4 regions of the Streptomyces sp. NPDC001339 genome follow, and region 2 is predicted to be linked to each of the others. Evidence: riboswitches for the same ligand, from Rfam matches in the RefSeq annotation. Region 2 holds a riboswitch; each other region holds the start of a gene.

Region 1 (6,889 bases), on a different contig from region 2:
GACGGGAATCCCGAAGATCTCCGTCAGCACTCCGTGCAACTCGCCCGCCTCTATGGTGCGTTCGGTGCGGGAACCGTCCGGCCGCAGGGTGGTCCACGCCGTCCCGTCGAGCACATGGTGGTGCGTGGCGCTGAACCGCTGGATGTAGGGGCGTTGGATGAACGGCGACTTGGCGTGGGTGGAGACGAAGTGGCTGCCGACCGCGTAGTCGATGGGGTATTGGGGGTTGAGGGTGAAGGAGTAGCGGTCCTGCCATCCCTGTGGTCCGCGCTCGTGAAGCCACCACTCGTGGGAGCCGAGGGCTGAGGAGCGCCGTTCCATCGTGAAGTCCCAGCCCTCCACGGACAGTTCGGCTCCGTGGATGACGGGGATGGGGGCGAGCGGGCCGCGGCCGAAGCCGACGTCGCTCAGCCAGAGCCGGTCGTCGTCCGCCGCCGTGACGGCCAGCATCGCGTGGGTGGCGGGACGGAGCCTGCCGGCGCCCTCGGTGACGCGGCCGTGCACTCCGGTGAACTCGAAGCCCAGCCGTTCCAGGGCGGCGGCGAACAGGGTCACGTGCTCATAGCAGTAGCCCCCGCGCCGCTCGCGCACCAGCTTGTCCTGCACGGCGTCCACGTGCAGTGCTATCGGCACGCCGAGCAGGGGATCGAGGTTCTCGAACGGGATCGAGGTGACATGCGCGCGCTGGAGTCCGCGGAGCGCCTCCAGAGTCGGGGCGCGGTCACCTTCGTAGCCGATGCGGTCCAGGTAGGCGTCCAGGTCGAGCTCGTCGCCACTCCATCCGTAGGCGGGGTCGGCATGGAGGGTGTGAGGGGTCAAGGGGGTATGGGGGATGTCGTTCATGGCGTTGTCCTTGCATTGCATCGCATTGTCCTGCGTGTGAGGCAGCCGACGAAGGGATCTGCCCAGGAATGTGCTCAAGGCTGCGGCCGGCACCAAGCCATGGCAATTTTCGTTGCCGTTTCCGGGACGGGGACGGGCTACTTGCCGGAGCGGGGTTTGGCGCGTACGTGCATGCGCTCGCCCTGGCGGCCGAAGAGGCTGAGGATCTCCACGGGGCCGTCGCCGGTGCTGCCGAACCAGTGCGGCAGGCGGGTGTCGAACTCGGCGACCTCGCCCGGGCCCAGGATCAGATCGTGGTCGGCCAGTACCAGGCGCAGACGTCCGGCCAGGACGTAGAGCCACTCGTAGCCCTCGTGGGTGCAGGGATCGGGCGTGTGGCGCGTTGCCGGAATGACCGTCTTGTACGGCTGCAGCGGGCCCGGGTGCTGGGTCAGCGCGAGCACAGTGTTGCCGTTCACCTTCTTGGGGGTGAGACGGATACGCGGATCGCCGACTTCGGGGGCACCGACCAGTTCGTCCAGGGGCACCTGATGGGCCTGGGCGATGGGGAGCAGGAGCTCCAGACTGGGCCGGCGCTGCCCGGACTCCAGGCGGGACAGGGTGCTCTTGGAGATGCCGGTGGCCTCGGACAGCGCCGACAGAGTCACCCCGCGCTCGGTGCGCAGTCGCTTGAGGCGGGGGCCGACGTCGGCGAGGGCCTGGGTGATGGCGGGGGAGTGCTCCATGCCCCCATTCCACCGTGCCCGTCCCGATATCGGCAACAAAGGTTGTCGTAGGTGGGTCGTGGTCGCAGCCTGAGACACCGACCCCCGGGCCCGGTTCAGCCGGCCAGGGCGCAGTCCCCGCACTTGGTGCCCACTGGTGAGCGGTAGAAGAGGCAGCAACTGCGGCGACGGAACGTCAGGTCGGGGCCGGTGAGGTGTCCGGTGCCGGCCAGCCGGCCGGTGGCGAGCAGGCTGGTGGTGAGTTCGGTGAGCGGGCCGCGCAGATCCGGGCGGGCGGCCAGGAGTGTACGGGCCGCCTCCACGAGCGCGGACGCGGCGTTTCCGTCCAGGAGCCGGGGAGCGACCTTGACCCGCAGTCCCGCGGCCAGCGCCGCCAGGTGGCGGGGCACCACCTGCTCGTACAGCACCGCGGCGAGGTGTGGCCTCCGGTCGGCGTACCAGCCGGCGGGGACGGGCAGCCGTAGCGCCGGGCCGTCGTCCGCCCGGTGCAGTACGGACAGATCGGGCACGACACCGTGGATGAGCGTGCAGGCCAGGAGGGGGGACCACAGGCGCGCCGCGTGCCCGAGCTGTGCGATGGAGGCACCGATGCGCAGTTCGCGGGTGCGGTACCGCTCGGCGATGGCCTCGGCCCGGTCGGCGAAGCCCAGGGCGTAGGCGTCGTCGACCGAGTGCCAGCCCGCCTCCGGTCCGCCCAGGGGAAGGGTGAAGAAGCCGCCGAGAGCCGCCACGTCCGCAAGGGCCGCCGCGACGACTTCCGCCGGTGCCTCGGGAAGGGCAGGGCACAGGGCAGTGGACATGGTGAGTTCGCTCTCCTCGCACAGTGCGGTCCGTCCGGGGGCGACGCAGGCACCACGCACCTTTTCACCCCTCTTCTCACTCCTCGCTCGACGAAACGTACTATCGCCTGGTCAACACCGCGACGGGAGACAGGAAGCCGGTGCGATTCCGGCACGGTCCCGCCACTGTGACCGGGGAGTGCACCCCTCCGACAGGCCACTGCGCGCGGCGCGGGAAGGCCGGGGGAACGTCGATCCGGGAGTCAGGACACTGGCCTGTCGCGGGCTCGTTCCGAGGAGCGCGGACTCCCCAGGAGGCTCTACACGTGTACGACGGCACGCCCCGTCCCCTTCCCTCTTCTCCCTCTCTCCCTTCTCTCTCCGCTCCCCACCGGCGCTTCCGGCGGGCCGCGGCCCTGACCGCCGTCCTGTCGGCGATGCTGTTGGCCGGCTGCGGTACGACGAAGGGCGCCGTCGGTGACGGGAATTCCTCGGCCCGCTCGGCCTCACCAGCCTCACCGGCGAAAGGCTTCCCGGTCACGATCGACAACTGCGGTACGCGCACGACGTACCGCAAACCGCCCTCACGGGTGGTCACCATCCATCAGCACCCTGCCGAGCTGATGCTGGCACTCGGGCTCAAGGACCGGATGGTGGGTACCGCCTACCCCGACTCGGCCGTCCTGCCCGAACTGAAGAAGGACTTCGAGGCCGTACCGGAGCTCGCGAAGAAGGAACCATCGTTCGAGACGGTCCTGAATGCCGAGCCGGACTTCGTCTACGGGGGCTACGGCAGCGCGTTCGCCGAGAAGACGGGGCGTTCCCGGAAGGCGTTCGCCGACGCCGGTATCGACACCTACCTCAACCGTGAGTCCTGCGGGAAGAAGAAGCAGGTGTCCGTGGCGGACGACTACGACGAGATCCGGACCATCGGCAGGATCTTCGGTGTACCGGAGCGGGCCGAGAAGCTGGTCGGCGACCTCCGGGCGCGGGTCGGCCGGACCACCGAGGCGGTCAAGGGCGCACCCGCCGTGCCCGTGTTCGTCTACGACAGCGGTGACAAGTCGGCGTACACCGCGGGCGGCAAGGGCCTCGGCACCGAGATCATCCGGCTGGCCGGCGGACGGAACGTGTTCGCGGACCTCGACGGCGTCTTCGGTGACGTGTCCTGGGAGCAGGTCGTCGCCCGTAAGCCGGAGGTGATCGCGATCTACGATTACGCCGGAACCGGAAGCGTCGAGCAGAAGAAGGAGTTCCTGCTCTCGCAGCCCGCCCTTGCCGATGTTCCCGCCGTGAAGAACAAGCGGTTCGTCGTGCTGCCGCTGACCGACACCGTGCTCGGCGTCCGCCCGCCGTACGCGGTGGAGAAGCTGGCCAAGGAGCTGCACCCGGAGAGGCTCCGGTGACGGCCGCCTCCGCCAAGGCCTCCGTCAAGGCCGCCGCCCCCGCCAGGGCCGCTGCCTCCCCTGCCCCCTCCCACGCCGCCACCGTCCGGAGCACCGGCCCTGAGCGCCGGCCACGCCGGTGGTCCTTCCTCGCCGCCCTCGCCCTGCTCGCCGTCCTGCTGCTGGCGTCCGTCACGGCGGGTCTGGCCATCGGCTCGGTGCATGTGCCACCCGGTGAGGTGTGGGGCATCGTGACGCACGCGCTGGGCGCCGACTGGGGCGACTGGACGGAGCCGGTCCGGTCCCGGGCGCGCGAGACGATCGTGCTGGACGTTCGGGCCCCGCGCGTGCTGCTCGGGGCGGTGACGGGCGCCGGACTCGCGGTGGTGGGCACGGCGATGCAGGCGCTGGTGCGCAACCCGCTCGCGGAGCCCTACCTGCTCGGCGTCTCCTCGGGCGCGTCCCTGGGCGCCGTCGTGGTGATCGTCTTCGGCGTGAGCCTGTTCGGCGCCGTGTCGCTGTCGGCCGCCGCGTTCGCCGGCGCTCTGGTGACCCTGCTGCTCGTGTACGCCACGGCCCGCGCGGGCGGGCGCATCACCTCCGTGCGGCTGGTGCTGTCGGGGGTGGCGGTCGCGTCCGTCCTCACCGCGGTGATGGACCTGCTGTTGCTGACCGCCGACCGGGGCAACCAGGCGCGCGAGGTCCTCTCCTGGACCCTCGGCGGTCTCGGCGGTGTGCAGTGGGGCACGCTGTGGCTGCCGGGCGCGGCGCTGCTGCTCGGCATCGTCGTCCTGCTGGTCCAGGCCAGGTCGCTGAACCTGCTGCTCGCGGGCGAGGAGGCCGCCACGACGATGGGGCTGGACGTGGCACGGTTCCGGGCCCGTATGTTCGTCCTGCTCTCCCTCGTCACCGGGGTGCTGGTGGCGGCGGCGGGACCGATCGGCTTCGTCGGCCTGATGCTGCCGCACATCGTGCGCCTCTTCGTGGGCGGCGACCACCGCCGTGTGCTGCCCGCGGCCGCGCTGGCCGGAGCGGTGTTCCTGATCTGGGCCGATATCGCGGCGCGTACCGTCGCCGCCCCCATGGAGATCCCCGTCGGCGTACTGACGGCCCTGTGCGGCGGGCCGTTCTTCCTGTGGCTGATGCGCCGGGACGCCCGGCGGAACACCGACCGAGGAGTGGCATGACCTCGACCACGACCGCCACCGAACTCGCCGTGGAAGGCGTCACGCTCACCGCCGGCGCGCGCCACCTGGTGCGAGAGGTGTCACTGACCGCCCGACCCGGCGAGGTGGTCGGCCTGGTCGGCCCCAACGGCAGCGGCAAGTCCAGTCTTCTGCGTGCCGTCTACCGCGTGCTGCGCCCCGATGCCGGGTGCGTACGCGTGGACGGCACCGACGCCTGGTCCCTGCCGGTGCGGCGGCTGGCCCGCACCCTGGCCGCCGTCGTACAGGACCCGGGTGCAGACCTCGATCTGACCGTGCGGCAAGTCGTCGCCCTGGGCCGTACCCCGCACAAGCGGCTGCTCGACGGCGACACCGCCGAGGACGCCCGGCTCATCGAGTCGGCACTGGAGTCGGTGGACGCGGCCGGCCTGGCGGACCGGCCCTTCGACCGGCTCTCCGGGGGCGAGCGCCAGCGCGTGCTCATCGCGCGTGCCCTGGCCCAGCAGCCCTCGCTGCTGGTCCTCGACGAACCGACCAACCACCTGGACATCCGGCACCAGTTGGAGGTCCTCGGCGTCCTGCGGCAGCTGCCGGCCACGTCCCTGGTCGCGCTGCACGACCTGAACCTCGCCGCGTACTACTGCGACCGCCTCTACGTCCTGCACGACGGCGAGGTGACCGCGTCGGGCACACCGGCCGAGGTGCTCACCCCGCAGCTCCTGGCCGAGGTGTACGGCGTGGCGGCCGAGGTGGCCATCCACCCGCGCACGGGCGCACCCCAGGTGACCTTTCTCCCGGGGGAACCCCCTGAGCCGGGCGGCACAGCGGGCTCTTCCGCGCGGTCCACGGACCGACGTCCGTGACCGTGAGGGTGAACGAGCGGGTCCGGCCGGGCTGTGCCGGCCGGACCGGACCGTGCCTCGTGTCCCCCGATCACGAGGCAGCTTACGAGGCGGCTCGACGACGGCCGTCAGGGTCGTACCAGACGACGCCGTCACCACCGTCGTGGCCGATGGTCTGCGCCATGACATTGCCTTCCTGCCAGTACTTGGGGTGCTGTTGGAGGAAGCCGGGGATGGACTGGAGCGAGGTGGCGTCGCACGCCAGGTCCGTGCGGATGCAGTAGCGCTGTACGGGGACGCCGTCGAACTTCGCCGGGCCGGCGCCCGTTGACGTGAATCCCAGGGCGCTCCAGCCCTTCGGAACCTTGGCCCAGATGCCGGTGCCGGGCTGCATGGGGTCGGCGTAGAGCTTGCCGTCCACCTGAGAGCGGGGTATGGCGGTGCCGCCGTTGGCGATGGTCTGGAGCACCTGGTCGGCCACCTGCGCGCCTTGGGAGTAGCCGACGATCGTGAAGCGGGCGCCGGGGTCGCGGCGGTAGGTCTCCTCGGCGGTGGCCAGCAGCCGGCGGTACCCCTCGCGCACGCTGGCGTCGTAGCTGGGTGCGGTGGGATCCGGGGCGTTGTGGCCGTTGAGCCAGGGGCCGGCGCTCGCCGGATAGCAGACCGGCACCGGGATGCCACCGTTGAGGTGCTTGTTGGCTATCGCGTAGGTGGAGGTGCAGTCGGGTGCGGGCGCCGCCGAGCCCGTGCCACCGACCTCCAGGTAGTAGTGGTGCACCGAATCGGCGTGGGCGGTGATGGGCGCGACGGTGGTGAGAGCCACCATGGCTGCTGCCGTCGCACCGGCAGCACCGATCGCCCTTTTCCCTCTGCGGACCAGGGTCATCGCTCTGTTTCTCCTCGACGAGTTGAGGTAGTGCATAGATGGGGAAGTGCACGGATGGGGCAGTGCACAGGTGAGGCAATGCACAACTGCTGTGCTCGACTGTGACGTTAGGAAAGGTCAGTGGAATTATGATGAACTGGCGATGAGTGCGCTGGTGGCGCCCGGTCCGAACCCCCACGGTGATGCGGACCGGGGACACACGACTGTGATGCGGCCTCAGGCTCCTTGCGAGCGCGTGCCGTCCGCGCGGAGAAGCTCGACAA
Region 2 (6,889 bases):
CAGGCGGGACGGCGGCGGACGGGCGGGACGACCGACAGGCGGGACGACGGATGGCGAATGCGCGCCACCGTACGGGCAGGCCGGGGCCGGGGCCGGAGGCGCCGAGGGCCCTCCGTTCCGGTTCCGCCATCAGGTGACATTTCTTACCGCTCCTCGCCCTGCCGGCCGTTGCGGGGCGGGCCCCCGCGCGCCCCTCCCCCTACCCTCGGCCCCCTGGGAGCCCTGCTACGGCAGAGCAGAACAAGGTGGCCGAAAGGTGAGGCGGAAGTGACGTGAGAGGCACCTCCGCGCGAACAGCGCGGTGACGTCATCGCCAGGCCCGCATCAGTTCACTTTCCGTTCACCCACTCTCCGTACGGTCCCCGGCGACACTGACCTTCGAACTGATTGCCTGGGTGAATGGAACACATCACGCTTCTCATCGGGATCGTGATCGTCACGGCCTTGGTGTTCGATTTTACGAACGGCTTCCACGACACGGCCAACGCAATGGCCACCACCATCTCCACCGGCGCCCTGAAGCCCAGGACCGCGGTGGCGATGTCGGCAGCGCTCAACCTCGTCGGCGCTTTCCTGTCCGTGGAGGTGGCCAAGACCATCTCCGGGGGGATCATCGATGAGAGCGCCGGTATCAGACCCGAAGTGATCTTCGCCGGTCTGGTCGGCGCCATTGTGTGGAACCTGCTGACCTGGCTCGCGGGCCTCCCCTCCAGCTCGTCCCACGCGCTCTTCGGCGGTCTGATCGGTGCCACGCTGGTCTCCGTCGGCTCCCAGGGCGTGCACGGTGACGCCGTGGTGATGAAGGTCCTGATCCCGGCGGTGGCCGCCCCGATCGTCGCCGGAGTGGCCGCGACGGCCGCGACCCGGCTGACCTACCGCCTGGCCCGCAACCGCGACGAGGCCGACACCGCCAAGGGCTACCGCGCCGGCCAGATCGCCTCGGCCGCCCTGGTCTCGCTCGCCCACGGCACCAACGACGCCCAGAAGACGATGGGCGTGATCACCCTCGCGCTGATCACCGGAGGCGTGGTCGCCCCGCACGCCGACCCGCCGCTGTGGGTCATCGCCTCGGCCGGTCTGGCCATCGCGCTCGGCACGTACCTGGGCGGCTGGCGGATCATCCGCACGATGGGCAAGGGCATCACCGACATCCAGCCGCCGCAGGGCTTCGCCGCCCAGACCGGCGCCGCGGCCACCATCCTGGCCTCCTCCCACCTCGGCTTCGCGCTCTCCACCACCCAGGTCTGCTCCGGCGCGGTGACGGGCTCGGGCCTGGGCCGCAAGGGCGGCGTGGTGCGCTGGTCCACGGCCGGCCGGATGGTCGCCGCCTGGGCCCTGACGCTGCCGGCCGCCGGTGCGGTCGCGGCGGGCGCCGCGCTCCTGGCCAAGCAGGGCACCTGGGGCGTGACCGCGACGGCCGTCCTCGCCCTCGCCGTCTCCGGTGCGATCTGGGCCGCCTCGCGGCGCAACACCATCGACCACACCAACGTCAACGAGGTGCCGCCCGCCGAGCCGGCGGGCGTGGTGACCACCGCGCTCCGGGCTGTCTCCCCTCCCCCGGCGGGCCAGCCGGCCCCGGCCGCCTCCGGCGACGCCTCGCACTCCGCCGACGAGCCGGAGGTCGCACAGCACGGCTCCCCGTCCGCCCCACGCGCCCAGGCCGCGACGGCCACCCCCTAGCGGCTCTCACCCAAGGAACCCTTCATGAGCATCGACTGGGCAGCATTCGGTCAGGTCTTCGGCGTCAGCATCGTGGTGACGGTCGGGATCGTGGGCCTGTTCACCCTCGGCATCGTCGGTACCTCCCGCAAGCCGGGCCGGGAGGGCGAGGCCGCCGCGGCGACCGCGCCCGGTGCGGGCGCGCGGGCCGGGGCGGTGGCCGCCTTCGCCCTCTGCGCGGCGGCCGTGGCGTACGGCATCTACCTGATCGTCGCCAGCTGACAGAGAGTCCTGACAGAGAATCACGGCGCCGAAGAGAATCACGGCACCAAGGGGAGGCGGGGCCCCGCTCGAGGCGTTCGCGGATCACGGCATCGGCCACGATCCGCGAACGCCTCTCCGCTTCTCCGGCCGACGTCTCCGGCCGGCGCGTCGTCACCCCTGCCACTCCGTTGCCCTTCTGTGGCCTCCGCCACAGCCGCCGCCACGGCGTAGCGCCGCAGGTCAAGGGCGAGTTGACGGGCGTTCGCGGCGCGTGGTGGACTGCCGGAGCCAATCGGCGACAGCAGAGGAAGTCCGGTGCGAATCCGGCGCGGTCCCGCCACTGTCACCGGGGAGCGCTCCTCCGACGAGGGCCACGGCTCGTACCCGTACGGGCTGGAAGGCCGGAGGCCACGCCGATCCGGGAGCCAGGAGACTCTGGTCGCCGTTCACGTCGAACCAGGGCGCGGACCCTGAGTGAGGACATACCGCCATGGCCCTGTCGTCTCCTCCCTGCCGTCCGCCCGCCGCAGGGCCCGTTCGAGGCCTGACGGCGGCCTGATCCGATGCGCGGCGAACACGCGGGATACGCGTGCGGCGCGGCCCTCGGCTTTCTCGGTGACCTGGTCGCGGCGGATCCGCGGCGCGGCCATCCGGTGGCCGCGTTCGGCCGGGCCGCGTACACCGTCGAGCGCCGGCTGTGGCGCGACCACCGCGGCTACGGGGCGGTCCATGCCGTGCTGTGCGCGGGTGGCGCGGCCGCCGGTGCCGCACTGCTGCAGCGCGCCGTACGGGACCATCGCGGTGCCCGGGTCGCGCTGACCGCGATGACGGTGTGGGCCGTGCTGGGCGGCACCTCGCTCGGCCGGGAGGCGCGGGCCCTCGGCGGAGCGCTCACGGCGGGCGACTGGGACGTGGCCCGGGAGCGGCTGCCGCATCTGTGCGGGCGCGATCCCCAGGCCCTGGACGGGCCGCAGATGGCCCGCGCGGTGGTGGAGTCGGTCGCCGAGAACACCTCGGACGCGGTGGTGGGCGCACTGGTGTGGGGCGCCGTCGGCGGAGTGCCCGGGCTGGTGGCGTTCCGGGCGGTGAACACACTGGACGCGATGGTGGGTCACAAGTCCCCGCGTTACCGCCGCTTCGGCTGGGCCTCGGCCCGGCTCGACGACCTCGCCGGCTGGCCCGGCTCCCGGCTGACCGCCGCGCTGACCGTGCTCGCCGGCCCGGACCGGCGCGGCGCGCTGCGGGCCTGGAAGGCGGACGGCGCGGCCCACCCGAGCCCCAACGCGGGCCCGGTGGAGGCGTCGTTCGCGGGCGCCCTGGACGTACGGCTGGGCGGCACGCTGGCGTACGGCGGACGGGTCGAGCACCGCCCGGTGCTCAACGGCGGGGCGCGGCCGGCCACGGCGGCGGACATCGAGCGGGCGGTACGGCTCTCGCGGCGGGTGAGCGCGCTGGCGCTGGCGGCGACGGTGGCGGGGCGGCTGGCGGCGGGGCTGGCGTGGGGCGCGGTACGGCGGACGCGAAGGGAATCGCGATGAGCGGGCGGACGGCTGCGTCCGATGGCACGGCATCCGGCGGTACGGCATCCGGCAGCAAGCCGGGCGGCGGGCTGCTGGTGGCCGGTACGACCTCGGACGCGGGCAAGAGCGTGGTGACGGCGGGCATCTGCCGCTGGCTGGCCCGGCAGGGCGTCAAGGTGGCGCCGTTCAAAGCGCAGAACATGTCGCTCAACTCCTTTGTGACGCGGGAGGGCGCGGAGATCGGACGGGCCCAGGCGATGCAGGCCGCCGCGGCCCGAGTGGAGCCGACCGCGCTGATGAACCCGGTGCTGCTCAAGCCGGGCGGCGACCGCAGCAGCCAGGTGGTGCTGCTGGGCAAGCCCGTGGGTGAGCTGAGTGCGCGCGGCTACCACGCCGGGCGGCAGGAGAAGTTGCTGGGCACGGTGACGGAGTGCCTGGCCGAGCTGCGGCGCACGCACGACGCCGTGATCTGCGAGGGCGCCGGCAGCCCCGCCGAGATCAACCTGCGGCGCACCGACATCGTGAACATGGGCATCGCCCGGGCCGCCCGGATACCGGTGGTGGTGGTCGGTGACATCGACCGCGGCGGGGTCTTCGCGTCCTTCTTCGGGACCACGGCGCTGCTGTCGAAGGAGGACCAGGCGCTGGTCGCGGGGTATCTGGTCAACAAGTTCCGGGGCGATGTGACGCTGCTGGAGCCCGGGCTGGAGATGCTGCGCGGCCTCACCGGCCGCCCCACGCTGGGCGTGCTGCCCTTCGCGCACGGGCTCGGCATCGACGAGGAGGACGGCCTCCGGGTGTCGCTGCGCGGCGCGGTGCGCGAGAGCGTGGTGGCCCCACCGCACGGCGCGGACGTCCTGCGGGTGGCGGTCTGCGCCGTACCGCTGATGTCGAACTTCACCGATGTGGACGCGCTGGCCGCCGAACCGGGCGTGGTGGTGCGGTTCGTGGACCGGGCCGAGGAACTGGCCGATGCGGATCTGGTGGTGCTGCCCGGTACCCGCGGTACGGTCCGGGCACTGGAGTGGCTGCGTGCGCGCGGTCTCGCGGACGCCCTCGCCCGGCGGGCCGCCGAGGGCCGCCCGGTGCTGGGCATCTGCGGCGGCTACCAGATGCTCGGCGAGCGCATCGACGACGAGGTCGAGTCGAGGGCGGGCACGGTCGACGGACTGGGGCTGCTGCCCGTACGGGTGCGGTTCGCGGTGGAGAAGACCCTCGCCCGCCCGTCCGGCGAGGCGCTGGGCGAGCCGGTGGAGGGCTACGAGATCCACCACGGTGTCGCCGAAGTCACCGGCGGGGACGAGGCGTTCATGTCCGATGACCAGGGGCACGGCCTGGACGGCTGCCGGGTGGGCTCCGTATGGGGCACACACTGGCACGGTTCCCTGGAGAGCGACGCCTTCCGCCGGGCCTTCCTGCGACGGGTCGCGGCCGACGCGGGCCGGGCGTTCGTCCCGGCCCCCGACACCAGCTTCGGCACCCTGCGCGAGGAGCAGCTGGACCGGCTGGGCGATCTGATCGAGGAGCACGCGGACACGGCGGCGCTGCTGCGGCTGATCGAGGACGGAGTGCCGGAGGGGCTGCCGTTCGTGCCTCCGGGGGCGCCATGAGGGGTACGCAACGGACGGTTCCGGGAGCCGACGGCGACGTGGAGGACGAAACAGCATGACAACCGCGCACAACACGACCACCCCGCAGTACCCCTTCACGGCCGTCGTCGGCATGACCGATCTACGGCTGGCACTGCTGCTGAACGCGGTGAGCCCCGCGGTCGGCGGGGTGCTGGTCCGCGGCGAGAAAGGGACCGCCAAGTCGACCGCAGTACGGGCACTGGCGGCGCTGATGCCGACCGTGGACGTGATCGGCGGCTGCCGCTTCGCCTGCGCGCCCGCCGCGCCCGACCCCGGCTGCCCCGACGGGCCGCACGGGCCGGGCGCCGCCGAGTCCCGCCCGACCCGTATGGTCGAACTGCCCGTCGGCGCCTCCGAGGACCGGCTGGTCGGCGCGCTGGACATCGAACGGGCCCTGTCCGAGGGCGTGAAGGCCTTCGAACCGGGTCTGCTGGCCGACGCCCACCGCGGCATCCTGTACGTCGACGAGGTCAACCTCTTGCACGACCACCTGGTGGACCTGCTGCTCGACGCCGCCGCCATGGGCGCCTCGTACGTCGAGCGCGAGGGCGTCTCCGTACGGCACGCCGCGCGCTTCCTCCTCGTCGGCACCATGAACCCCGAAGAGGGCGAACTGCGGCCGCAGTTGCTGGACCGCTTCGGGCTGACGGTCGAGGTCGCGGCCTCGCGGGAGCCGGAGCAGCGGGTGGAGGTGGTCCGGCGGAGGCTGGGGTACGACGCCGATCCGGCCGGCTTCGCGGCGCGCTGGGCGGCCGAGGAAGAGGAGCTGCGGCAACGCATCGCGGCGGCACGGGAGTTGCTGCCGGATGTGGTGCTGGGCGACCGGGCACTGCGGCAGATCGCGGCGACCTGTGCGGCGTTCGAGGTGGACGGGATGCGCGCGGACATCGTGATGGCCCGCACCGCCACCGCGCTGGCGGCGTGGGCGGGCCGCACCGACGTCCTGGAGGAGGACGTCCGGCAGGCCGCGCTGCTGGCACTGCCGCACCGCCGGCGCCGCAACCCCTTCGACGCCCCCGGCCTCGACGAAGACAAACTGGACCAGGTCCTGGAGGAGTTCGGCGCGGACGAGCCCGCGGACGAGCACACGGACGGCGACGACGATCCGGAGCCGGACGGTCCGGACGGCGGCCCCGACGGGGGCGGCCCGGGCGGCGGGCAGCCCCCGCAGGAGGGCGGGCCGGACGGGCCCCCGCCGGGCCCCGAACTGCCCCACCAGCAGGACCGGGAGACCGGCCAGACCGACCCGCAGGCTCCCGATGAGCCCGAGCCCGACGCCCAGCCCCAGCCCCAGCCCCAGGGCGGCGCGGCCGGCGAGAAGCCCGCGGTCGGGGCCGCCGAACCGTTCCGGACCCGCCGCCTCGACGTCCCCGGCCTCGGCGAGGGCGCCGACGGCCGCCGCTCCCGCGCCCGGACCGCGCACGGCCGGACGACCGGTGCCCGGCGCCCCCACGGCACCCTGGGCAAGCTGCACCTGGCCGCCACCGTGCAGGCCGCCGCACCGCACCAGCGGGCCCGCGGACGGCGGGGCACCGGCCTGCTCATACGCCGGGACGACCTGCGCGAGGCGGTACGCGAGGGCCGTGAGGGCAATCTCGTGCTGTTCGTCGTGGACGCATCCGGCTCGATGGCGGCACGGAAGCGGATGAGCGCGGTCAAGGGCGCGGTGCTCTCCCTCCTGCTGGACGCCTACCAGCGACGCGACAAGATCGGCATGATCACCTTCCGGGGCGCCGACGCCCAGTTGACGCTGCCGCCGACGTCCTCCGTCGAGGCCGGGGCGGCGCGGCTGGAGCAGCTGCCGACCGGCGGCCG
Region 3 (6,889 bases), 510 kb from region 2:
GTAAGGCCCGGGAGCGCGTTCGTCTCCAGGCACATCGGCTCGCCTCCGGCGTCGCAGCGGAAGTCGGTGCGTGAGTACGTGCCGCTGCCGAACCCCAGCGCCTGGTGGGCGCGGAGTGCCAACTCCTGCAACCGGCCGGCGAAGTCGGCCGGAATCCGCGCCGGACACACCTCGCCGACCGCCCCGGGCTGGTACTTGGCGGCGTAGTCGAACAACGGTGTCGTCAGCTCGATCTCGACCACGGGGAGCACCTCGTCGCCGACCACGGCCACGGTGAACTCCCGCCCCGGAAGGAACGGTTCCACCAGCAGCTCACCGCCTCCGGAGTCTTCGGAGTATGCGGAGTCTTCGGAGTTTGCGGAGTTTGCGGAGTTTGCGGCGTGCACCTCGGCCGCCACCTGTGCCAGCTGTGACAGCGAGTCGACCCGGTGGACCGCCACACTCGAACCGTCCGCAACCGGCTTGGCCACCACCGGGCCTGCCCCCACCAGCCGCTGCACGTCCTGCGGCGCCTCGCCCGCCCCGGGCCGCCACAGCACCCGCTCGGCCACCGGCACACCCGCGGCGCCCAGCACCGCCTGCGCCCGCCCCTTGTGCCACGCCGCCGCGCAGGCCGCGCTGCCCGCACCGGTGAACCGCACACCGGCCATCTCCAGCAGCGCCTGCACATGCCCGTCCTCGCCCCAGCCGCCGTGCAGCGCCAGGAACACCGACTCGGCCCCGCGCAGCAGATCGAGGACCGGGCCGCCGGTCAGGGCGGCGTGCATACGTCGCCGCAACCGATGCCGGTCCAGCGGGGACGGCGGCTCCTTCCCCACCCCGACCGCGTCGACCGGGTCACCGGGTCGCAGCGGCCCGGCCAGAACCGGCACTTCGGCGGCCGGGTCGACCAGCACCACCTCGTGTCCCCGCTCCAGCGCGGCCCGGGCGACCGACCAGCCCGAGGCCAGGGAGACGTCTCGCTCCGAACTCTCTCCACCACAAAGAATCACCAGACGCATATCCGGATTCTGCCGCACCGCGGCCGCCGGATGCCGTCCCCGCCGGCCCGCGCCCGTACCCGCTTCCCGCTTCCCGCTTCCCGCTTCCCGGAGACCCTTCACTCCTCTGGTTACTCCCCTGGTCACTCCTCCGGCGGGAAGACCGCCTCACCACCACCGGCGGCGGTGAGGACGATCGCCTCCACCGGACAGCCCTCGGCCGCCGCCAGCAGGCTCTCCGCGGCGTCCGCCTCCGTCGCCGTAGGGTGCGACTGCCGGGCCGGGTCCAGCCGGAAGCCGTCCGGCGCCATGGCGACGCACATCCCCGATCCGATGCACACCCTCCGATCCACCTCGACCCGCCAGCGGTCCGCCATCAGGCACCCGCCGGCAGATGGATCATCTTGTGCTCCAGGTAGGCACCGAAGCCCTCGGGGCCGAACTCCCGGCCGATACCGGAGTTCTTGTAGCCGCCGAACGGGCCCAGCATGTCGATGCTGAAGGTGTTCACCGAGTACGTACCGGTACGCACCTGCCGGGCGATGTCCGTGCCGTGCTCGACGTCGGCGGTCCAGACCGAGCCCGAAAGGCCGTACTCCGAGTCGTTGGCGATCCGTACCGCCTCCGCCTCGTCCTCGTACGGCAGCAGGCAGATGACCGGGCCGAAGATCTCCTCACGCGCGATCCGCATGGAGTTGGCGACCTCGCCGAAGAGGGTCGGCTCGACGTACCAGCCCGTCGGCTGCCCCTTCGGCCGCCCGCCGCCCGTCAGGACCTTGGCGCCTTCCTCCCGCCCGAGCGCGATGTAGTCCAGAGAGCGCTGCTGTTGGCGGCGGGCGACCAGCGGCCCGACCTCGGTGGCCGGATCCAGTGGGTCGCCGACGGTGAGCGCGTCGGCGGCCGCCGCGAACCGTTCGGCGATCTCGTCGTAGCGGGCGCGCGGCGCGAGGATCCGCGTCTGGGCCACGCAGGCCTGGCCGTTGATCATCCAGGCGAACGGCACGATGCCGGCCACCGCAGCGTCCAGGTCCGCATCCGGCAGGATCAACGCCGCGGATTTGCCTCCGAGTTCGAGGGTGACCCGGCTGAGGTTGCGGGCGGCGACCTCCATGACCCGTTTGCCGGCCGCGACCGAGCCGGTGAACGACACCTTGTCCACTCCCGGATGCCCGACCAAGTACTCGCTGACCTCGCGGTCCGCGGGCAGAATCGACAGCACCCCTTCCGGCAGCCCGGCCTCGGTGACGATCTCCGCCAGCAGATATGCGTCCAGCGGGGTCTCCGGCGACACCTTCAGTACCGCCGAGCAGCCCGCCAGCAGCGCGGGCGCGAGCTTGGCCGCGGCGGTGAACTGCGGGACGTTCCAGGGCACTACGGCCGCCACCACCCCGACCGGCTCGCGCCGGACGAGGATCGGTCCCAGCACACCGTCCCGCCGCTCTTCGAACGAGAAGTCGCGGGCCACCGTCAGCGCCGCGTCCCAGGCCAGCACCGCGGCCAGCGACTGCACCATGACGCCGGAGGTGTACGGGGTGCCGTTCTCGGAGCTGATGACCTTGGCGAACTCCTCGCTACGGGCCGCGAAGGCGTCCTTGATACGGGTCACCACCGCGATCCGGTCCGCCAGCGGGGCATGCGCCCAGACCCCGGAGTCGAAGGACGTGCGGGCGGCCGACACCGCGCGGTCGACATCGTCCCGCGAGGCGTGCGGGACCCGGCCGATGACCTGTTCGGTGTGCGGTGAGACGACCTCGATCACGTCCCGGCCGGCCGGATCGGCCAACTCACCGCCTATGTAGAGCTTTCCGTGCTCGACGAGGTCGCTCATCGCTGCCGCCTCCTGCGGGTTGGCCGCTGTCCGACGCCGGTGCTCCCTACCGTCAGGAACTGATACCAGTTCTAGTTGCAGGAGTCCATGAGAAGGAGTCCTTGAGAGGGGGTTCGTGAGAGGGGGTTCGTGAGAGGGGGTTCATGAGAAGGAGTCCATGACGAGACGTCCACGGCATGAGCTCGACCACTTAACCCGGTATGGCCGAAATGCCCGGAATAGCAGAAATGCTCGATGCCTGTCGCCGACCCGTCGGGATCCGGGGCGGCGCCGGTTAAGGTGGGCGGGACAACTTCATCCGTACCTGATCGGGGGAAGCCGGTGGAAATCCGGCGCTGACCCGCAACCGTGAGGACGGCTGGCCCGGCCCGCGCGCCGCACCCGGCCGTACGAGCCGGAGCACCCGATGGGGCACGACCAAGGCTCCCGCCACCGGAACCGTAAGCCGCCCACCTGGGCGGACGGCCCGGCGTGCGGCACCGTCGAGGTATGCGGAGCTGAGCCCGGTGTCCTCGCGCGCCCGATCGCAGGATCGGCGCGCGCGGCCTGCCGAGCGCGGCTCCGTACCATCGCCGCGACCCGAACCGAGAGGCACCGACCCGATGGCCCCCATGGCTTCCATGGCTCCCCACGCTCCGCTGACGCACCCCGTCGCCTTCCTGGCACGCCGCGCCGCCACGGCGCTGGCTGCCGCGGCGGTGCTGGGCACGGCCGCGGCTCCCGCCGCGTTCGCGGACGCTCCGTCGCCGGCCCCGTCGGCCGGCAAGCTGCCGAGCGGGCTGTACGGCACGAAGGACCCGCAGTACGACGGCGTCTGGCGGCAGTCGCTGGCGCTGCTGGCACAGCACACGGTGGGCGTACGGCCCGCGGCGCCGGCCGTGGACTGGCTGGCTGGGCAGCAGTGCGCGGACGGCTCGTTCGCCGCCTTCCGTGCCGAGCCGGGCAAGGCCTGCGACGCCAAGACGATGCGGGACACCAACCAGACGGCCGCCGCGGTGCAGGCACTGGCCGCCCTCGGCGGGCACGGCGACGCCGTGAAGAAGGCCGTGGACTGGCTGAAGTCGGTGCAGAACGACGACGGCGGCTGGAGCTCGATGCCCGGCTCGCCCAGCGACGCCAACTCCACCTCCGTGGTGATCGGCGCGCTCACGGCGGCCGGCGAGAAGCCGGAGTCGGTCACGTCCCGGAAGGGCGGCAAGAACCCGTACGACGGGCTGCTCACCTTCCAGCTGGGCTGCGACGCCGACGTCAAGGAGGGCGAGCGCGGCGCGTTCACCTTCCAGCTCAAGGGAGCGGCGCCGAACGCGGACGCCACGGCGGCCGCGGCCACCGGCGCGCTCGGCAAGGGCTTCGTCGTGGCACCTTCCGGTGACCGTCAGGACACCCCGGTCAACCCGCTGAGCTGCGAGGACGGCAAGCAGCAGGGGACGGCGGGACGGGACCGGGCAGCGGACGCCGGTGCCGCCTACCTCGTCGCACAGCTCGACGCGAACGAGCAGCATCTGCCCTCCGCGATGCCGGGTCAGGAGAAGCAGCCCGATGTCGGCAACACCGCCGATGCCGTGGTCGCGCTGGCGGCCGGTGGGCACGGCTCCGCGGCCCAGAAGCCGCTGAAGTGGCTGGAGCGGAACGCGGCGGGCTGGGCCGAGCAGAGCGGCCCGGCCGCGTACGCCCAGCTGGTGCTGGCCGCGCACGCCACCGGTACCGACCCGCGGTCGTTCGGCGGTACGGACCTGGTCGCCGCGCTGAACGCGACCGGCCCCAAGCCGGCCTCGGTGAACGAGAAGGACGGCAACGGCTCGGACACGTCCGGCGAAGCCGAGGACTCCAAGGACAGCGGCGGCGGCTTCGGCCTCTGGTTGGTCATCGGCATCGGGCTCGCCATCGGTGCCGGCATCGGCTTCCTGCTGAGCGGCCGCAGGAAGAAGAACGATCTCTGATGCGGCGGACGTGGCCGGCGCGGCAGAGGTGGGGGACGGGGCGTACCGAACCGGCGCGGCTGATACGGCTGACGCTGCTGACACGTCCCGGGCGGGTCTTCGGGGCGGTGCTGCTGGCCGGTGCGGTCGTCGGTCTGGGCGCCGGGCCGGCCCAGGCCCAGGAGTACCGCTACTGGTCCTTCTGGCAGGGCGCGGAGGCCAAGGGCGGCAGTGGCCCGAGCGGCTCCGGTTCCTGGACGTACGCCACCGCGGGGCCGGCCACCGTACGGCCCGCCGATGGCACGGTCGAGGGCTTCCGCTTCACCGTCAGCGCCGACTCCGCGGCGGCCGGCACGCCGCGTACGGCCGCGGACTTCGACGCGATCTGCCGCGATACGCCCGCCAAGGACGGCCGTAAGCGGATCGGCGTCGTCCTCGACTTCGGCACCGCCTCGGACGCGCCGGACGGCGAACGGCCGCCGAAGGCCCGGACGGAGTGCGCCCAGGTGCCCGAGGATGCCTCGGCGGGTGAGGCGCTGGCCGCGGTCGCGCCGCCGCTGCGCTACGACTCCAGCGCGTTGCTGTGCGCCATCGCCGGGTACCCGAAGGCGGGCTGCGGGGACCAGGTGAACGGGTCGAAGGGGTCGGACGGATCCGGCTCCGGCGGACCCGGCGGGACGAAGGACGGCGGCGGGAAGAACACCGCGGCGAAGGGCAGCGGCGCGGAGGACGGCAGCGGGGAGGACAGCGGCGGGCCGTCCGCCGGGCTGCTCGGCGGTGTCGCGGCCGTCGTCGTACTGGGCGCGGCGGCCGTGTGGCAGGCGCGCCGCCGACGCGGATGAGCGCCCCGCAGGCGACCCGTACCACCGCGCTGCACGCCGGCGCCTGGTGGCTGTGGGCGCTCGGACTGGCCACCGCGGCCTCCCGCACCACCAACCCGCTGCTGCTGGGACTCCTGGTGGGAGTGGCCGGCTATGTGGTCGCGGTCCGTCGTACGGATGCGCCGTGGGCCCGTTCGTACGGCGCGTTCGTCAAGCTCGGCCTGGTCGTGATCGCCATCCGGCTGGTCTTCGGGGTCGTTCTCGGCACGCCCGTTCCCGGTACCCACACCCTGTTCACCCTGCCCGAAGTGCCCCTGCCGGACTGGGCGCAGGGCGTCCGGCTCGGTGGCCGGGTCACCGCGGAGGGCATGCTCTTCACGCTGTACGAGGGGCTGAAGCTGGCCACCCTCCTGATCTGCGTCGGCGCCGCCAACGCGCTCGCCAGCCCGGCCCGGCTGCTGAAGTCCCTGCCGGGCGCGCTGTACGAGGCGGGCGTGGCGGTCGTCGTCGCCATGACCTTCGCACCGAACCTGGTCGCCGACGTCCAGCGGCTGCGCGCCGCGCGCCGGCTGCGCGGCCGCCCCGACCGCGGGTTCAAGGCGCTGCTCCAGGTCGGTCTGCCGGTGCTGGAGGGCGCGTTGGAGCGTTCGGTGGCGCTGGCCGCGGCCATGGACGCCCGCGGCTACGGCCGGAGCGCACAGGTGCCGCGCGCCGTACGGCACACCACCTCCGCGCTCACCCTCGGCGGCCTGCTCGGCATCTGCGCCGGTACGTACGGCCTGTTGGGCGGCACCGGGGGCGGCTACGGGCTGCCGCTGCTGCTCGGCGGACTGGCCGCGGCGCTCGGCGGACTGTGGCTCGGCGGCCGCCGCTCGGTCCGCACCCGGTACCGCCCGGAGCGCTGGGGCCCGCGCGCCTGCCTCGTCGCGGGCTCCGGTATCGCCGTGGCCGCCGCGATGATCTGGGCCAGCGCCTACGCTCCCGCCGCCCTGCACCCGCCCGCGGTCCCCCTCACCGCTCCCGTCCTCCCCCTCTGGCCGGCCGCGGCCGTCCTCCTCGGACTGCTTCCGGCGATCGTGGCGCCGGCCCCGCCCCCGGCCGTGGCATCGGCATCGGCATCGGCATCGGCACACGAGGAATCCGTAAAGCACGGGAAGCAGAGGAAGTACGAGACGTACGAGAAGCTCGAGACGTACGAGAAGCACGAGCGGCACGAAAACGAGCGGCACAAGAAGGAGCCCACCCAGTGATCCGGTTCGAGCAGGTCTCGGTCACGTACGGCGACGCCGCGGCGCCCGCCGTCCAGGGCATCGATCTGACCGTCCCCGAGGGCGAACTGTG
Region 4 (6,889 bases), on a different contig from region 2:
AGGAAGTCCCGGCTTTTGAGTAGTCCCGGTTCGTCGTACCAGTTCAGAACCTTGGGGTCCGGGTGCCAGGCCGCGAGCTGACGGATGCACGTGACCTTGCCGCTGGCCTGCAGGTGGGCGTCGATGAGGGCGGCACAGTGCGGGCTTGAGGGGTTGGCGCGCGCGACGATCGCGGCCAGGTCCGGCCGGCCGTCGCGGCCCCAGGGCAGGGAGGTCAGCCATCTGGTCTCCGCCACCGGCGCCATCGGGTCCTTCTTCTCCTGCCACCCGGCCTCCACATGCACCACGGCGGTGACGGGCGCGCCGACCGCCTCGGCGACCCCTTCGGCGACAGCGGCGTAGTCGTCGGGCAGGAACGGCCGTACCACATACCGCGGGGTCAGCGTCAGTTCCCTGAGCGTGACCGGCGCCAACTTGGCGAAGGCCGCCTCGACCAGCCGCGGTGCCGCCCGATAGACCGGTGCCGCCGGGCTGGCCTGACGGGGGGTGGTGAACGGATCCCATTGATGCATGTGGGCGTCGATGATCCCCTCGACAACGCCCGCGAGACTGTAAGCCATGTGTCGTTCCTCGCCGCGGAGTGTGGTGGCCCTATGCCGCTTGCCGGCATCGACGATCGCGGTGGCACCCAGCGGCTCATCGATGTCGGCATCGAGGGTGGAGCTGATGCGGCCCATGGCCCAGTAGCAGCCGAGGTACGCGCCTGCACGAGGTACGCGCCTGCCCGCGGGCAGTGGCCCACGTGCACCGCTTCGGCCGGAGGGCCGAGTCCGACCGCACGCTGGTGTTTCCAGGCTGCATCGGTACGGACCGACCGGCAAGCCGGACCCGGGGCCGCCTCGATGAGGCGCGGAGACCCCTGGCGTGGGGGGCGAGGACGGAGAGGTCGCCGGTCACCGCCCCTGAGCGACCGGCGACGCCGACACCGGACCCGGCCGGCGGACCGTGCCGGCCCTGTGACGAACACCGGCTCCCCCACCGTCACCCCCCGAGACGGCTGGGAGGGACCGGCTTCGCTCCCTCCCGGCCGTCGACCGGATCAGGAGCCGGACAGCTCCGTTCGGACGGTGCGGGCCGCGGTGACCAGGTTCTCCAGCGAGGCACGGGTCTCGGGCCAGCCGCGGGTCTTCAGGCCGCAGTCCGGGTTGACCCAGAGGCGCTCGGCGGGGATGGCCTCAAGTCCCTTGCGCAGCAGGGCGGCTGCCTCGTCGGCACTCGGGATGCGAGGGGAGTGGATGTCGTAGACACCGGGGCCGGCCTCGCGCGGGTAGCCGTGTGCGGCCAGCTCCCGGGCGACCTGCATGTGGGAGCGGGCGGCCTCCAGGCTGATGACGTCCGCGTCGAGATCGTCGATGGCCTGCACGATGTCGCCGAATTCCGCGTAGCACATGTGGGTGTGGATCTGCGTGCGGTCCTGTACGCCGCTGGTGGAGAGGCGGAACGCCTCGGTGGCCCAGGCGAGATACGCGGGGTGGTCGGCTGCGCGCAGCGGCAGCGTCTCACGCAAGGCGGGTTCGTCGACCTGGATGACCGAGGTTCCGGCCGCCTCCAGGTCACCCACCTCGTCGCGCAGGGCGAGGGCGACCTGGCGGGCGGTGTCACCGAGCGGCTGGTCGTCGCGGACGAAGGACCAGGCGAGCATGGTCACCGGGCCGGTGAGCATGCCCTTGACGGGGCGGTCGGTCAGCGACTGCGCGTAGGAGGTCCAGCGGACCGTCATCGGCTCGGGCCGGGAGATGTCACCCGCCAGGACCGGCGGCCGGACGTAGCGGGTGCCGTAGGACTGCACCCAGCCATGCTGTGTGGCGAGGTAGCCGGTGAGCTGTTCCGCGAAGTACTGGACCATGTCGTTGCGCTCCGGCTCGCCGTGCACCAGGACATCGATGCCGGCCTTCTCCTGGAAGCCGAGGACATCGCGGATCTCGGCCGCGATGCGGTCGTCGTATCCCGCGGTGTCGATCCGTCCCGCGCGCAGGTCGGCGCGGGCGGTGCGCAGTTCGGCGGTCTGCGGGAAGGAACCGATGGTGGTGGTCGGCAGCAGCGGCAGCCCGAGGTGGGCACGCTGGGCCGTTGCGCGCTCGGCGTACGGCGCGGAGCGGCGGCCGTCGGCGTCGGTGACGGCCGCGGCACGGGCGCGTACCGCCGGGTCGTGGGTGATCGCCGAGTTCGCCCGGGAGGCCAGGTCGGCGCGGTTCGCGGCGAGTTCGGCGGCGATGGTGTCGGTGCCCTCCGACAGGCCTCGCGCCAGGGTCACCAGCTCCGCGGTCTTCTGCTTGGCGAAGGCCAGCCAGCGGACGATCTGAGGGTCGATGTCGCGCTCGACGGTGGCGTCCAGCGGCACGTGCAGCAGCGAGCAGGACGCGGCCACGTCCACGCGGTCGGCGAGGCCGAGCAGGGTGCCGAGGGCGGCCAGCGACTTCTCCAGATCGTTGATCCAGATGTTGCGGCCATTGACCACTCCCGCCACCAGGCGCTTGCCCGGCAGTCCGCCGACGGCCGCCAGGGCGTCGAGGTTCGCCACGGCCGCGTCGGTGAAGTCGAGCGCCAGACCGTCCACCGGGGCCTTGGCCAGGACGGGCAGGGCGTCGCCGAGGCGGTCGAAGTACGAGGCGACCAGCAGCTTCGGACGGTCGGTCAGGGCACCCAGCTCGCGGTAGGCGCGCGCGGCGGCGTTCAGTTCGGCCGGGGTGCGGTCCTGCACGAGGGCGGGCTCGTCGAGCTGCACCCACTCGGCGCCGGCGGCACGCAGGTCGGCGAGCACCTCGGCGTAGACCGGCAGCAGTCGGTCCAGCAGCGTCAGCGGCTCGAAGTCCGCGGCCACGCCGGGAGCGGGCTTGGACAGCAGGAGGTAGGTGACCGGTCCGACGAGAACCGGCCGGGGGGGCAGACCGAGCGCGAGAGCTTCCTTGAACTCGGCGACCTGCTTGCCGGAGTCGGCGGTGAAGACGGTGTCCGGTCCCAACTCCGGTACGAGGTAGTGGTAGTTGGTGTCGAACCACTTCGTCATCTCCAGCGGCGCGACGTCCTGTGTGCCGCGCGCCATCGCGAAGTAGCCGTCGAGCGTGTCGGCCGCGACGGCGGCGCGGTGGCGGTCCGGGACAGCACCGACCATCACGCTGGTGTCCAGCACGTGGTCGTAGTAGGAGAAGTCACCGGTCGGCACCTCGTGGATGCCGGCGTCGGCCAGTTGCTGCCAGTGGGAACGGCGCAGGGTGCGGGCGGTCTCCTTGAGGGCGTCGGCGGTGACCTTGCCCTTCCAGTAGCCCTCGATGGCCTTCTTCAGTTCCCGGTTCTGTCCCTGGCGGGGGTAGCCGTACACGGTGGCCCGTGCTGCCGCGGCTGCGGACTTCGCTGTCACGGAACTCTCCTTCGCGGATGTGCCTGGTGAAAGCCCCGGGGACGGAACGAGAAGCGCGAAGGGGTGACGAACCGGACGGAACCACGGTGCGCTCGCGACGCACGTGTCCGCCTGGTATGTACGCCGACCCGCCCTCGAGGTCACCGGGATGGCCGTCCACGCATGGGCGCAGACGGGCAACGGGCAGGTCTTCGGACTCGCGGGCACGCCTGCCGGAGTCTTCCGGCGGGCACCTACTGGCCGTCGCTTCCCGGATCCGCGGCCCGGATCCAGTGCGTATGACGGCGGTCGTTCCCACTCACCGCTGCGGGGCAGTCCCGGATTCCCACCGGGTTCCCTCTTACGACGCGGCCCGTCTGGCGGACGGGGCGAACCTGTTGCCCGGCCAGCGTAGAGGGCGGCCGTGGCGACGGACACCTCTGTTCACATTCCGGACTGTGAGATGAGACACCGGCGGGACGTGGTGGAGATGCCGGGACGTGGTGGAGTTGCGGCGGGGTGCGGAACGGCCTCAGTCGCCCGTACGGCCGAGCAGTCCCGCGTCCACCATGCGCCGGAGCAGCGGTGGCGGTGCGTAGAGGGGTTCCTTGAACTCGTCGTAGAGGGACCGGGCGATGGAGGCGACGGTGTCCAGGCCGATCAGGCCGGCGAGTCCGAGCGGGGCCACGGGGTGGGCGCAGCCCAGCTCCATGCCCGCGTCCACGCCGGCCTTACGGGGCGCACGCTCCCGCAGCCCGGAACAGCGAACCGTCAGAGGGAGCATGGTCGTCACCTGGATCACCCGGACCGGATCCGGCCGCCCTGTCGACCTCCCCCGGGTACATGACCTGGACGTCACGCAACAGGCTTTCCACCACGTCGTCCACGTCGAGGCGCCTCTCCACCGAACGCAGGCCGGTCAGTCCGGCCCGGAGGGTGACACGGGGCGGTGCGAGGAGCTTGCAGCAGTCCTCGTCCGGCAGCACGGAGACCTCTGCGGTGCCGATGGACCTGGCCTCGTCGATGATCTCCTGCTTCTCCCAACCGATCAACGGCCGCAGCACCGGCAGGCCGGCGGCCTCGTCCACGGCTGCCAGGTTGGCCAGGGTCTGACTGGCCACCTGTCCCAGACTGTCCCCCGTCACCAGCGCCTCCGCCCGGGTTCGGCCGGCCAGCGCCGAGGCGGCGCGCACCATCAGCCGCCGCTGTGCGACGACTTGGAGCCGGCCGGCACCCGCGACGGCCAGCTGCTTCTGTGCCTGGCCGAGGGCGATGACGTGGAGCCGTCCGCCGGGCTGATAGCGGTTGAGTTCCCGGGCGAGGGCGTACGCCTTGTAAACGGAAGCGGCGTTCGTGTACGGAGCGCCGGTGAAGTGGACGAAGTCGCAGTGCAGCCCCCGGCGCATCGCCCGGTAGGCCGCCACCGGCGAGTCGTACCCTCCGGAGAGCAGCACCAGGGCACGGCCGCTGGAGCCGACCGGCAGCCCGCCCGGACCCGGGTGCCGGGTCCAGGAAACGTAGCTCTCCTTGTGGTCGATCTCGACGGAGACCCGAACGTCGGGTCGGGAGAGGTTCACCGGCAGCGGCCCCAGGGCGGCGAGGACGCGTGACCCCAGGAAACGCTCGAACTGCGACGAGGTCATCTCGAAGCCCTTGTCCCGGCGCTTGACCCGCACGGCGAAGCTGATTCCGGGCCGCTCGGCACGGGCACCGGCGACCGCGTCCACGACGGCCGCGGAAATGTCCGGCACGGTACCCGGGACGCGCAGAGCGGGCTCGACCGAGTTGAACCCGATCACCCGGCGGGCACGCTCCACCAAGACCTCCTGTGGGACCTCTCCGCCGAGCACGGTGACGTTCTGGCCGTGCTTGATCCACGTGGAGCCGCCGACGCCCCGCAGGGCGTGGCGGAGGTTGTCGTGCAGCCGCTCGGTGAACAGGTGCCGGTTGCGGCCTTTGAGGAAGATCTCACCGTGTTTGAGCAGCACGCAGGGCCCGCTGCCGGGGCGTGGTGTGCTGGGGGAAGGGATGCTCGGTTCGCCGGGCACGAAACTCTCCTTCGCGAGTCGTCGTGAGGACCGGCCCCGGAACGCGAGCGCGGTGCGGGGTACCCAGGGTAGACAAGGTGGCGCATGGTCGGTGAACGGGGTGTGGGGCGGCTGATGGCCGCGCCGCCGGCTCGCGGCGCTCCCCGCTCACGGTGCTCCCCGCCAGTGCCGGCCGGGGCACTTGGCTCAGCGACGGCAGGGGCAATACCCGTACCGATCGCGAACAGTCCACTGACGCGAACAGTCCACTGAGCGGTGCAGGACATCCGCCGACGGCACGCGTGGGCAGCCGGGAAGGTCGCCGAGCGCGGCATCACCCTCACCACCGTCGCCGAGCGCGTCCTTCGGGCCCTTGGCCGAGCGAGACAGGTCTCGGTCCGGGTGCTGCCGAGGGAGCCTGACCTGCGACACTGCCTCGCATGAGCACGGAGCAGCGCACCATACTCGTCGTCGGCATCGGAGCCGGCGACCCGGACCACCTGACACTCGCCGCGGTGAAGGCCATGCGTCGCGCGGACGTCTTCTTCATCGTGGGCAAGGGGTCGGACAAGTCCGCACTGACGGACCTGCGCCACCGCATGATCGAGGAGCACGCGCAGGCCCCGTACCGTGTCGTGGAGGTCGACGACCCGAGTCCGGAGCGTCGTCCGATGGACCGCTCCGACTACACCTCTGCCGTCCACGACTGGCGTACTCGTCGCGCGGACATCTTCGAGCAGCTGATGCGCGACGAGATGACGGCAGGGGAGACCGGGGCCTTCCTCGTGTGGGGCGACCCGTCGCTGTATGACAGCACGCTCGGCATCCTCTCCGACATCGAGAGGCGGGGCACGGTCTCTGCCGCGGTCGAGGTGTTCCCCGGCATCAGCAGTGTCTCGACGCTGGCCGCGCGGCATCGCATTCCACTGAATCAGGTCGGCCGGCCGGTACACATCACCCCTGCGCGCCGCCTGCCCGAAGTGGGCCAGAACGACGACGGGGACATCGTCGTCATGCTCGATGCGAACGAGTCGTTCGCCCAGGTCGACAGCGACGACGTCTGGATCTACTGGGGTGCCTACCTCGGCACTCCGGACGAACTGCTCATTGCCGGTCCCCTGCGTGAGGTGTCCGACCGCATCCGTCAGGTGCGGGCTGCGGCGCGTGCCCACCATGGATGGATCATGGATACGTACCTTCTGCGCATCGTGGACCGCTGAGCGGCCCGACAGTGTCGGTGTGGTCGGCAAGTTCGCGTCGTGCCTGATAACGGTGGGCGCCATCCTGCCGGTGTGTCGCGACCGCGCTCGCAGAGGACACACCACTCCATCGGCTGCCCAGCGGTACGGTCCGCGAAGCTCCGGCCCAGAGGTGGAGGCAGCGGCCGGGCGGGGAGCGTGCGTCCTCTTGCCCACGGGGGTCATCGAACAGCACGGGCCACACCTGCCTCTGGGCACCGATGCCTACGGTGCCTACCAGCTCGCCGCCCTGGCCTTCACACAACTGCGGTCAGGGCCACCTTGTC

What was found. A riboswitch is a leader RNA that binds a small molecule or an ion and turns the genes downstream of it on or off. The one in region 2 is predicted to bind cobalamin.
Region 1: it holds a riboswitch for cobalamin, as region 2 does, so the genes downstream of both, ACFY12_RS31570 (ABC transporter substrate-binding protein) here and ACFY12_RS23365 (cobalamin biosynthesis protein) in region 2, are expected to answer to the same signal.
Region 3: it holds a riboswitch for cobalamin, as region 2 does, so the genes downstream of both, ACFY12_RS21195 (prenyltransferase/squalene oxidase repeat-containing protein) here and ACFY12_RS23365 (cobalamin biosynthesis protein) in region 2, are expected to answer to the same signal.
Region 4: it holds a riboswitch for cobalamin, as region 2 does, so the genes downstream of both, metE (5-methyltetrahydropteroyltriglutamate--homocysteine S-methyltransferase) here and ACFY12_RS23365 (cobalamin biosynthesis protein) in region 2, are expected to answer to the same signal.

Annotation. Positions count from the first base shown of each region.
Region 1 is NZ_JBIAWT010000014.1:103,489-110,377, reverse strand. It holds gene ACFY12_RS31585 (arylamine N-acetyltransferase) at 1-843, opposite strand, end outside; gene ACFY12_RS31580 (helix-turn-helix domain-containing protein) at 981-1,568, opposite strand; gene ACFY12_RS31575 ((2Fe-2S)-binding protein) at 1,664-2,368, opposite strand; cobalamin riboswitch at 2,460-2,642, shown strand; gene ACFY12_RS31570 (ABC transporter substrate-binding protein) at 2,674-3,753, shown strand; gene ACFY12_RS31565 (FecCD family ABC transporter permease) at 3,750-4,919, shown strand; gene ACFY12_RS31560 (ABC transporter ATP-binding protein) at 4,916-5,761, shown strand; gene ACFY12_RS31555 (PE-PPE domain-containing protein) at 5,844-6,626, opposite strand; gene ACFY12_RS31550 (DUF6585 family protein) at 6,843-6,889, opposite strand, start outside.
Region 2 is NZ_JBIAWT010000007.1:563,896-570,784, reverse strand. It holds gene ACFY12_RS23375 (anion permease) at 400-1,680, shown strand; gene ACFY12_RS23370 (hypothetical protein) at 1,705-1,941, shown strand; cobalamin riboswitch at 2,227-2,359, shown strand; gene ACFY12_RS23365 (cobalamin biosynthesis protein) at 2,487-3,461, shown strand; gene ACFY12_RS23360 (cobyric acid synthase) at 3,458-5,053, shown strand; gene ACFY12_RS23355 (putative cobaltochelatase) at 5,109-6,889, shown strand, end outside.
Region 3 is NZ_JBIAWT010000007.1:52,862-59,750, reverse strand. It holds gene ACFY12_RS21210 (ATP-grasp domain-containing protein) at 1-1,001, opposite strand, end outside; gene ACFY12_RS21205 (ferredoxin) at 1,124-1,357, opposite strand; gene ACFY12_RS21200 (aldehyde dehydrogenase) at 1,357-2,808, opposite strand; cobalamin riboswitch at 3,082-3,234, shown strand; gene ACFY12_RS21195 (prenyltransferase/squalene oxidase repeat-containing protein) at 3,420-4,748, shown strand; gene ACFY12_RS21190 (SCO2322 family protein) at 4,748-5,569, shown strand; gene ACFY12_RS21185 (energy-coupling factor transporter transmembrane protein EcfT) at 5,566-6,798, shown strand; gene ACFY12_RS21180 (ABC transporter ATP-binding protein) at 6,795-6,889, shown strand, end outside.
Region 4 is NZ_JBIAWT010000015.1:68,237-75,125, forward strand. It holds gene ACFY12_RS32055 (amidohydrolase family protein) at 1-560, opposite strand, end outside; gene metE (5-methyltetrahydropteroyltriglutamate--homocysteine S-methyltransferase) at 1,040-3,358, opposite strand; cobalamin riboswitch at 3,523-3,751, opposite strand; partial or broken gene ACFY12_RS32065 (3-hydroxyacyl-CoA dehydrogenase family protein) at 3,870-4,067, opposite strand; gene thiI (tRNA uracil 4-sulfurtransferase ThiI) at 4,069-5,385, opposite strand; gene cobF (precorrin-6A synthase (deacetylating)) at 5,805-6,584, shown strand; gene ACFY12_RS32080 (creatininase family protein) at 6,538-6,889, shown strand, end outside.